One region of the Aestuariirhabdus litorea genome, then DNA from elsewhere that is predicted to be linked to it. Evidence: predicted binding sites of a transcription regulator. Region 1 holds the regulator's gene; each other region holds the start of a gene.
What was found. Region 1 encodes LexA, which represses DNA repair genes until DNA is damaged. Its sites were predicted from a motif close to TACTGTNTANNTANACAGTA; they were not measured.
Positions count from the first base shown of each region.

Region 2: the regulator LexA is predicted to act here: its motif matches at 1,879-1,898, upstream of recA (recombinase RecA).
Region 3: the regulator LexA is predicted to act here: its motif matches at 1,646-1,665, upstream of ruvC (crossover junction endodeoxyribonuclease RuvC).

Region 1 covers NZ_QWEZ01000001.1:1,305,474-1,308,730, forward strand. The annotation lists gene topA (type I DNA topoisomerase) at 1-772, shown strand, start outside; gene D0544_RS06015 (DUF6586 family protein) at 769-1,227, shown strand; gene D0544_RS06020 (hypothetical protein) at 1,294-1,524, shown strand; gene lexA (transcriptional repressor LexA) at 1,602-2,201, opposite strand; gene D0544_RS06030 (TetR/AcrR family transcriptional regulator) at 2,386-3,015, shown strand; gene D0544_RS06035 (L,D-transpeptidase) at 3,079-3,257, shown strand, end outside.
Region 2 covers NZ_QWEZ01000001.1:1,817,141-1,820,397, forward strand. The annotation lists gene D0544_RS17400 (DUF5602 domain-containing protein) at 1-272, shown strand, start outside; gene D0544_RS08420 (regulatory protein RecX) at 313-747, opposite strand; gene recA (recombinase RecA) at 755-1,786, opposite strand; gene D0544_RS08430 (CinA family protein) at 1,952-2,449, opposite strand; gene mutS (DNA mismatch repair protein MutS) at 2,563-3,257, shown strand, end outside.
Region 3 covers NZ_QWEZ01000001.1:700,611-703,867, reverse strand. The annotation lists gene ruvB (Holliday junction branch migration DNA helicase RuvB) at 1-357, opposite strand, end outside; gene ruvA (Holliday junction branch migration protein RuvA) at 434-1,039, opposite strand; gene ruvC (crossover junction endodeoxyribonuclease RuvC) at 1,093-1,611, opposite strand; gene D0544_RS03355 (YebC/PmpR family DNA-binding transcriptional regulator) at 2,113-2,859, opposite strand; gene aspS (aspartate--tRNA ligase) at 2,947-3,257, opposite strand, start outside.

The sequences.
Region 1 (3,257 bases):
GGTCTTTTTGGGCTGTTCGGGATACGCATTGCCTCCCAAGGAGCGCTGCAAAAATACGGTTAACCTGATCCCCGGAGAAGAGGTCATCGCCCTTGACGACGACGAGGCTGAGGTTAAAGCGTTGCGTGCAAAGCACCGCTGTACCCTGTGCGGTACCGCAATGGAAAGCTACCTGATTGATGAGAGCCGGAAGCTTCACGTCTGTGGAAATAACCCTGACTGTGCGGGTTATGAGGTCGAGCAGGGGCAGTACAAGATAAAGGGATACGAAGGGCCAGTCCTTGAGTGCGATAAGTGCGGCGCCCAAATGGAATTGAAGACCGGGCGTTTCGGCAAGTATTTTGGCTGCACCGGACCGGAGTGCAAGAACACCCGCAAGCTATTGCGCAGCGGTGAAGCGGCTCCGCCCAAAATGGACCCGATACCCATGCCTGAGCTGGCCTGCGAAAAGGTCGAGGATACCTATGTATTGCGTGATGGGGCCGCGGGCCTGTTTCTGGCAGCCAGCCAGTTCCCTAAAAACCGGGAAACTCGCGCCCCCCTGGTGGCTGAGCTGCTCCCGCACCAGGCTGAACTTGATCCGAAATACCATTTCCTGCTCGATGCTCCGCGGCAAGACCCCGATGGCAACCCGGCCATTATCCGTTACAGCCGAAAAACCAAGGAGCAATATGTCATGAGCGAGGTCAAGGGCAGGGCATCCGGCTGGCGTGCGACCTTTAAAGGCGGGGTGTGGGTCGAAGAGGGCGCTCCGCGGAAAAGTAAATCGTGAGTGATTCCACCAAGGTGACCAACCGCTCGCTGCATCAGGTGTGGCTGATGCTGGAGCAGTGGTCATCGCTTGATTTGAAGTCGGGGTCCCCGCTCGGTAATGCCTTTGCTGAAGCGCTTTTGTGTCTGCTAAACAGGGCCTTTAACGCCCTCTGCGCAGAACTGGCAGCGGGCTGCGGGTATCGGGGGGAGTGCGCACAACTTGAACAGGTATGCGCTGAGCTGGCCGCGCAAGGTCAAACCAGTCCAGAGCTGATGGAGCTGCTGTCTCTGGCACAAGCCCCCCGGGGTTGGCTATCCCAGATGCTTCATGCCCGTGTCCGCTACGAGGATACGGCCAGTGGTGCTCTCACTATCGCGGTCGGTGGAGGTCTGGATGCGGAACAGTGCCGTGACTGGCATCGCCACCTCAGCCAGCTGGCAGCTCGCTTGAGGGAATCCTCGGCACACTGGTAGTGGCGCTGTAGTGGTGAGGGGCGGAAAGTGATAGACTAGTCGTCCACTCAAGCGAGAGTCGTGATCATGCCCGCATCTTATTTGGAAATTGTTGAACTCCCCACCGGTGAGATCGTACTTCAGCGCTCCGACGATGAAGAGCCGCTGGTGACGATTGACTTCTCCGAGGAGGCCAAGCTGTTCCTGCAAGAGGGGCATGTCGAAGTGGCCAAGGCGATGATCAATGCTGGCATTGCGGTAGTCGGAAGCATGGCAGAAAATCCCTCTGCAATGGAAGCCCCCCGTACCGTCCATTGATGGCCTATTGAGCCCCTTGACCCTGGTGGCGCTAAACCATCAGGGACCTTATCTCTTTTCTCTATGACGATCTGCGGCTAACGCCGGATCACACCAACACTTAACCCCTCAATCTCGAAGTGATCCTGGGACAGGTCGATCTCGATCGGTGCAAACTCTTCGTTTTCCGGGAACAGGGTGACCCGGTTCCGGGTTTTGTGGAACCGCTTTACCGTCACCTCATCCTCTACCCGGGCAACCACAATCTGCCCGTTTCGAACGTTCTGGGTTTTGTGAACGGCGAGCAGGTCGCCATCCATGATGCCAATATCTCGCATGCTTTCACCCCGCACCCGCAGCAGGTAATCCGCGCTGGGGCTGAAGAAGTCGGGCTTAACCGGGCAGTGCTCCTCGATATGTTCGATGGCCAGAATAGGGCTTCCGGCGGCCACCTGGCCCACAATAGGTAACCCCTCCTGCTCACGGGTGTCCGGGATTCGAATACCGCGGGAGGCTCCCGGTATAATTTCAATGGCCTGTTTGCGCGCCAGGGCTTTGAGGTGCTCTTCGGCGGCATTGGGTGACTTGAAACCCAGCTCTTTCGCGATCTCTGCTCGGGTAGGGGGGAAACCGCTATCCTCCAGGTAGGACTTGATGAATGCCAGAATCTCAGCCTGTCGTGCCGTCAGTTTTTGCATGGACCTACCTTTCTGTGAATTTATACAGTAACTGTCATTATATACAGTTTATCCCCTGTCGCAAACGCACACACTGCACGCTTCTGGTTTTGGGGCGCTAAGGTCCTGTAATGATTGACATTGCGGGAATGCAAACGTATGTTTGAAACGACCGTACACAAACATAGATGCAAGAATAACAACGATGGCTCAATCCAAAACCGTAGTTCGAATCTTGGATGCAGCAGAGCAGCTGTTCGCAGAAAAAGGTTTTTCCGAAACATCCCTTCGAACCATAACCGGTCAGGCAGGAGTCAACCTGGCTGCAGTCAATTACCATTTCGGCTCTAAAAAGGCGCTCATTCAAGCGGTCTTCGCCCGTTTTCTGGACCCCTTCTGTGCTTTGCTGGATGCCGAGCTTGAGCGGGTTGAGCAGCAGGGCAGCCTGGATTCCGCTAATGTTGAGGAGCACCTGAAGCTACTGGTCGATACCCTGCTGCGGGTAGAGTCTCGTTCCGAAAACGATCTGTCCGTCTTTATGCGGCTACTGGGCTTGGCTTTCTCCCAGTCACAAGGGCATCTGCGCCGTTATATGCGTGAAACCTATTCGGGCGTGTTCAATCGCTACATGAGGCTGCTAACCGCCTCCACCCCGAACCTTACCCCTGCCGAGCTCTACTGGCGCGTTAACTTTATGCTGGGAAGCCTTGCGTTTACCATGTCTGGCTTCAGTGCCATGCAGGCGATCTCCGAGCGTGACTATAATGAGAAACCCTCGGTGGCTACCATTCTTTATCGAATGGTTCCCTTTCTCGCATCAGGGCTTCGACACTAGCTCAAAGCCCGGTTTTACTGGCGCAGCTTTTTCAGTACCCTAGCACTCACACAAGGGGGTACTTTGACCGTATATATCTCGATTGCACAACAGCAACTTCGCCATGAGCGAAATGGCTACCCACCCTTTGTCGCTGCGATATCCACCGCAAGCAAAGGAGCAGGCCAATGCAAAGGGAGCGAGCAGACCCCACTTGGGGTGCATCGTATACGCGCACTGATTGGGGAGGGGGCACCAGAAAA
Region 2 (3,257 bases), 510 kb from region 1:
CCCAAATGGGCGCGCATGCGATCGACCCGACTGCGGCCGAATTCAATCAGCAGCCTTTTACCACCACCTTTATTTACGGCTACTACAACCGGCAACAGACTTTCCTCGAGCCGATGATCTCTCTGGCGTTCCTTCAGTCCAGGCCCGACTTCACGAGCGCGGTACCTCGGCCCCAAGCCTACAGCAAGCCGGGACCCTACCCCTCCAGCTACAGCGTCAAATATCACCCGGCCACCAACCTGTACGAGGTTTCCCTAGGGGAAATACGCTAGTCGGGAGATACAACAGAGGACAAATGGCTCTGGGTGAGAGTTAATCCATCAGGGAACTGATCTGGTCAAAACTGAATCCACGATACTGGAAAAAGCGGATACGGCGCGCCTTTTCAGCCGCGTTAGCGGCGGGCGCTCCAGCAAACTTGCGCTGATTCAGCTCCGCCAATAGCGCAAACCAGTCAACCGGGATGCCGGACAGCACCCGCTCGTAAAGCGCTTCCTGTACCCCCCGTTGGCGGAGTTCACCCCTTATGCGCGCAGGGCCCTGATACCGGGCCAGTCGGCTACGGATAAAACTCTCTGTAAAGCGCTCATCGCTCTGCAGGTTTTCATCGGCCAATCGATCGAGTTCAGGGTCAACCAGCTCCTGCGAAAAGCGCCGTTGCAGCTTTTCAAACAGTTCCTGGCGGGAGTGCTCACGGCGCGCCAGCAGGTTCATGGCGGCGCGCCGGATATCGGCGGATTCAGACATCGAGTGCCTAGGCCTCGGTGGGTTCTTCCTTGCTCACCACAGCGCCACTGGCGGGAATATCGAAGTGCAGGCGAATCTTGTCCTCAATCTCCTTCGCCATGACCGGGTTATCCTCAAGGAACTGGGCGGCGTTGGCCTTGCCCTGGCCGATCTTGTCCCCATTATAGGAGTACCAGGCGCCGGCCTTGTCGATCAGTCCCAACTTGACACCCAGGTCGATCACCTCACCCATATGGTAGATGCCCTGGCCATAAAGAATCTGGAACTCGGCCTGTTTGAAGGGGGGAGAGACCTTGTTCTTGACCACCTTGACCCGGGTCTCGTTACCGATCACCTCTTCCCCCTGCTTGACCGAGCCGGTACGGCGAATATCAAGACGCACGGAGGCATAGAATTTCAGCGCATTACCGCCAGTGGTGGTTTCCGGGTTACCGAACATCACCCCGATCTTCATACGGATCTGGTTGATGAAGATCACCAGGCAGTTGGCCTGCTTGATGGAGCCGGTCAGCTTACGCAGCGCCTGCGACATCAGGCGCGCCTGCAGGCCCACGTGGTGATCTCCCATCTCGCCTTCGATCTCGGCCTTTGGGGTCAGGGCCGCCACCGAGTCGACGATCACCACATCAACGGCGTTGGAGCGCACCAGCATATCGGTAATCTCCAACGCCTGTTCGCCGGTATCGGGCTGGGAGACGTAGAGGTCATCGACATTAACTCCCAGTTTGCCGGCATAATCGGGGTCGAGGGCATGCTCCGCATCGACAAAGGCGCAGGTCGCGCCTGCCTTCTGCGCCTCGGCAATCACCTGCAGTGTCAGCGTCGTCTTACCGGAGGATTCTGGCCCGTAGATCTCGACAATCCGGCCCTTAGGCAAGCCGCCGATACCCAGCGCAATATCCAGGGCCAAAGAGCCGGTAGAGATGGCGGGGATCGCTTCGCGCTCATGGTCACCCATGCGCATCACCGCGCCCTTGCCAAACTGGCGCTCAATCTGGCTGAGTGCGGCACTTAACGCTTTTTGCTTGTTCTGATCCATTACTGGCACCTCTAAATGTGTTCCGGAGTCTGTTCAGGTTGGGAGCTGACCATTGATCGGCCCCTGGTGAAAAGATTACTTTAAAATCATTTTACTGTATAGATGAACAGTATTAAAGCACAGTCTGTTTACCTTGCCTAGCCCCCACATTTTCACCTGTCGCTTTTAGCGACATATCAGGGCTAGTATCCCCTCAAGGGCAGCGACTACCGTCTGCTCACGGACCGAGCGGCGCCCCCCCGAAAATTGAAAGCGACGGGCCAGGGCAGGGTGCCCTCGCTGCTGCCAGGCCACCCACACCGTTCCCACCGGTTTCTCCGCACTGCCCCCTCCGGGGCCAGCCACCCCGCTGACAGCGACAGCGACCGTGGCGCCAGAACGCTCAAGCGCACCGGCGGTCATCTCCATCACCACCGCCTCGCTGACTGCCCCTGCATGGGCAAGGGTCTGCTCGCTCACCCCCAGCATCCGCTGTTTGGCGGCATTGGAGTAGGTCACAAAGCCGGCGTCAAACCAGTTGGAGCTACCAGCCACCTCGGTAATCGCGGTCGCGACTCCGCCACCCGTGCAGGATTCGGCCGTCGCTAAGATAGCGCCGGAAGCCTCCAGAGCCTGCCCCACCCGATGTGCCAGGGTATCCATCTGTTGCGACCACGAATCCATACTCTCCTCCCGCGATGGGTATCGCCCCTTTCTCAGTCCTGCCATTATCACGTAGAATCAAGCTCCCGTTAATTCCCTAATTCCAGATTCCAGCCGGGAGAGATTCACCCCCCATGGCAGCGGTCAAAGACGCACAGACAACCCACACCCCTATGATGCAGCAGTACCTTCGCATCAAGCAGCAGCACCGTAACGAGCTGGTGTTCTACCGCATGGGGGACTTTTACGAGCTGTTCTACGACGACGCACGCCGTGCCGCCGCCCTGCTCGACATTACCCTGACCGCCCGTGGGCAGTCCGCCGGGGAGCCGATTCCGATGGCAGGAATCCCTTTTCACGCTGCCGACGGCTACCTGGCCAGGCTGGTGAAACTGGGTGAGTCGGTGGCGATCTGCGAACAGATTGGCGACCCCGCTACCAGCAAAGGACCGGTGGAGCGTCAGGTGGTTCGGGTCATTACGCCGGGGACCGTCACCGACGAGGCCCTGATGGAGGAGCGCAAGGATACTCTGCTGGGCGCCCTGCAGCAGCGGGATAACCGCTTCGGGTTGGCGGTGCTTGATATCAGCAGCGGCCGCTTTCAGGTGACCGAGCTGCACAGCGAAGAGGCGGTCCAGGCCGAACTCCAGCGACTGGACCCGGCCGAGCTACTGGTATGCGACGAGCTGATTCAGCCCCACTGGCTGCACAACCGCAAGGGGTTGCGCAAACGGGCTCCCTGGGATTTTGAGTATGACTCGGCTCACCAGGCCCTCTGCCAGCAGTTCAAGGTAAAGGATCTGCAGGGATTCGGCTGCGAGCAGCTGGT
Region 3 (3,257 bases), 600 kb from region 1:
GCTCAGGCGGTGAATCTCATCCACAAACAGCAGGTCACCCGGCTCCAGGTTGGTCAGCATGGCAGCCAGGTCACCCGCTTTTTCCAGTACCGGCCCAGAGGTGGTTTTTAACTGCCCCCCCATCTCAGCGGCCAGGATATTGGCAAGGGTGGTTTTACCCAGTCCCGGCGGGCCGAAGATGAGGGTATGGTCCAGCGCCTCGGCACGGTTTCTTGCGGCGCTGATAAAGATCTCCATCTGCGTCCGCACCGCCGGCTGGCCCACGTAATCTGCTAACCGGGTGGGACGAATGGCGCGATCCTGAACCTCCTCGAAGGGCCCTCCCGCCGTAGACACAATGCGATCCGATTCGATCATTTGTAAGACTTACCTGTTGTTAGCACCCGTTCGGGGCTGCAGTGAGATGGGGCAGTGTATGTACCGAGGCCGGGGGTTACAGCATCCCTTTCAGGGCACGGCGAATCAACTCCTCACTGGAGAGCCCCTCCTCCTCCACCCGCGCAACCGCGCGGCTCGCTTCTGCGGGCTTGTAGCCCAGTGAAACCAGGGCGCTGACGGCATCGGCAACACCACCCGCTTCAGCGGTGGGGCCAGGGAGTGGCGCAATACCCGGCAGCTCGGCAAAGGACTCGCCGAGACCATCGAGCTTGTCGCGCATCTCGACGATCAGGCGCTCGGCGGTCTTCTTTCCCACACCGGGCAATTTAACCAAGGAAGCACTGTCATTACTATGTACACAGCGAATAAAGGTTGAGGACTCGATACCCGACAATATGGTCAGCGCCAGCTTTGGCCCCACCCCATTCACCCGAATCAGGGTGCGGAACAACTCACGCTCCTTACGGTCGGCAAAGCCATAGAGCAACTGTGCATCCTCGCGCACCACGAAGTGGGTATAGAGGGTCACCTCCTGCCCCACCTCCGGCAGCCGGTAGAAGACGCTCATCGGCGCATCCACCTCATAGCCAACCCCCGCAATTTCAATCAGCAGGCCGGGAGGCTGTTTCTCCAGCAAAATCCCGCGTAATCGACCTATCATGCAAACACTCCCCTCAAGGCGCTGCGCACTGCGCACCGCTTCATACTAAACGCCTAACGTATGCGCCCCCGGCGCACCCGAGATGTTCCCGCCAATCGCACCAGGCTCTGTCGGGTATGGGCATGGCACAAAGCAACCGCCAGGGCATCAGCCGCATCGGCCTGGGGCCGCGCATCCAGCCGGAGAATCGACTGCACCATATGCTGCACCTGGGTTTTATCCGCGCTCCCCTTGCCCACCACCGACTGCTTGACCTGCCGCGCTGAGTACTCCGACACCTCGAGCCCCTGGTTCACGGCAGCCACAATCGCGGCCCCACGAGCCTGCCCGAGTTTGAGCGCCGAGTCCGCGTTGCGTGCCATAAACACCTGCTCAATGCCAACGCTTTGGGGGCAGTAGAGCTCGATCACCTGGTTGATCCCTACAAAGACCTGATGCAGACGACTCGGCAGGTCATCGCCGCTGATGCGAATGCAGCCGCTGGCCACGTACTCGCTGACCGCCCCCACCTGATTGATCACCCCATAACCGGTGATGCGGGAACCCGGATCAATCCCCAGTATCAGCGCCATTTGCTCCCTTACCTCGCCCACCATTGATAGCGCATACTGTACACATATACACTAGATTGTGGAAGCCGCTTGCCCGCTCCAGCCTCTCACCCACCCGGTAACCGATCGTTATCAGCCGTTACAAAACAGCTCTGTTATGGGCTCCTGTTTGACCCTATCCTGCCCAGAGTCCCCATCAATGGCCCCTCCATGAGCGAACGCCTGGCAACCATGATCAAAATCCTGCTGATTACATCAGTACTCTTTATGCTAGTGCTGGGTGTAAATCTCTACCTGTAAACCGGCACACCCGGGTCGGGCTAAAGCCCGACCTGCGACCTCCTCGATCCCGCGGCACACGACTGACAGGGACGTCATGCCTAGCGTGCAGGAGCCCGGCAACAGGCACGTTCGTCCCGACCATGCGCCGCTCCTGGCCATCCATGGCCCCGCGCCATACCGTACATCCTGACCATAAAAAAAGAGCGCCGAAGCGCTCTTTACTATTCCAACCCGAAGCCTTTACTCCAGCTCTGCCATCACCTCATCGGGAATCTCGGCATTGGTGTAGACGTTCTGCACATCATCCAGGTCTTCCAGGGCCTCAACCAGCCCCATCACCTTCTGCGCCCCGTCAGCGTCAAGGGGCACGGTGGTTGAAGCGACCATGGCCACCTCACCCCCGGCGGGCGTAAGGCCGGCAGCGTCCAGCGCATCCTTGACCTGGCCAAACTGGGTCCACTCGGTAATCACCTCAAGGGAGCCGTCATCGTGGGCGATCACATCCTCGGCCCCGGCCTCAAGCGCAACCTCCATCACTGACTCTTCGTCAGCACCCGGCTCAAAAAAGATCTGTCCCTTACGGGAAAAGAGGTAGGCCACGGACCCATCGGTACCCAGATTGCCGCCCCGACGCGAAAAGGCATGACGAACCTCAGCCACGGTGCGGTTGCGGTTGTCGGTCATCACCTCCACCAACACCGCCACCCCGGCGCTACCATAGCCCTCGTACACCAGCTCCTCGACGTTGTCGGCGTCCTGGGCTCCGGCACCACGGGCAATGGCACGGTCGATGGTGTCGCGGGTCATGTTGGCCGCCAGCGCCTTATCGATCACCGCACGCAGGCGCGGGTTATCCTCCGGCAGCGGGCCGCCCTGCTTGGCCGCCACGGTCAGCTCGCGAATGACCTTGGTAAAAATCTTGCCGCGCTTGGCATCTTGCGCGGCCTTGCGGTGCTTGATATTGGCCCATTTACTATGACCCGCCATCGGCTCCTCCCAACGTCCCCGTCGCAGCGGGGCTTATCAAAACAAAGCCGCCCATCAGGGCGGCACAAACAGGTACAACCGGCCGCTTTACTCGGCTTTCCCCTCAACCTGGCGTAAACGGATGTGCAGCTCACGCAGCTGGGCGGAGCTGACGGTGCCCGGCGCTTCGGTCATAACACAGGCCGCGCTCTGGGTCTTAGGGAAGGCGATCACCTCCCGAATCGATTGCGCACCGGTCATCAGCATCACCAAACGGTCGAGACCAAAGGCCAGGCCGCCATGGGGAGGGCAACCAAACTGCAGCGCATCCAACAGGAAACCGAACTTCTCACGGGCCTCTTCATCCTCGATACCCAGCACCTTGAAGACCGTTTTCTGCATCGCCTGGTCGTGGATAC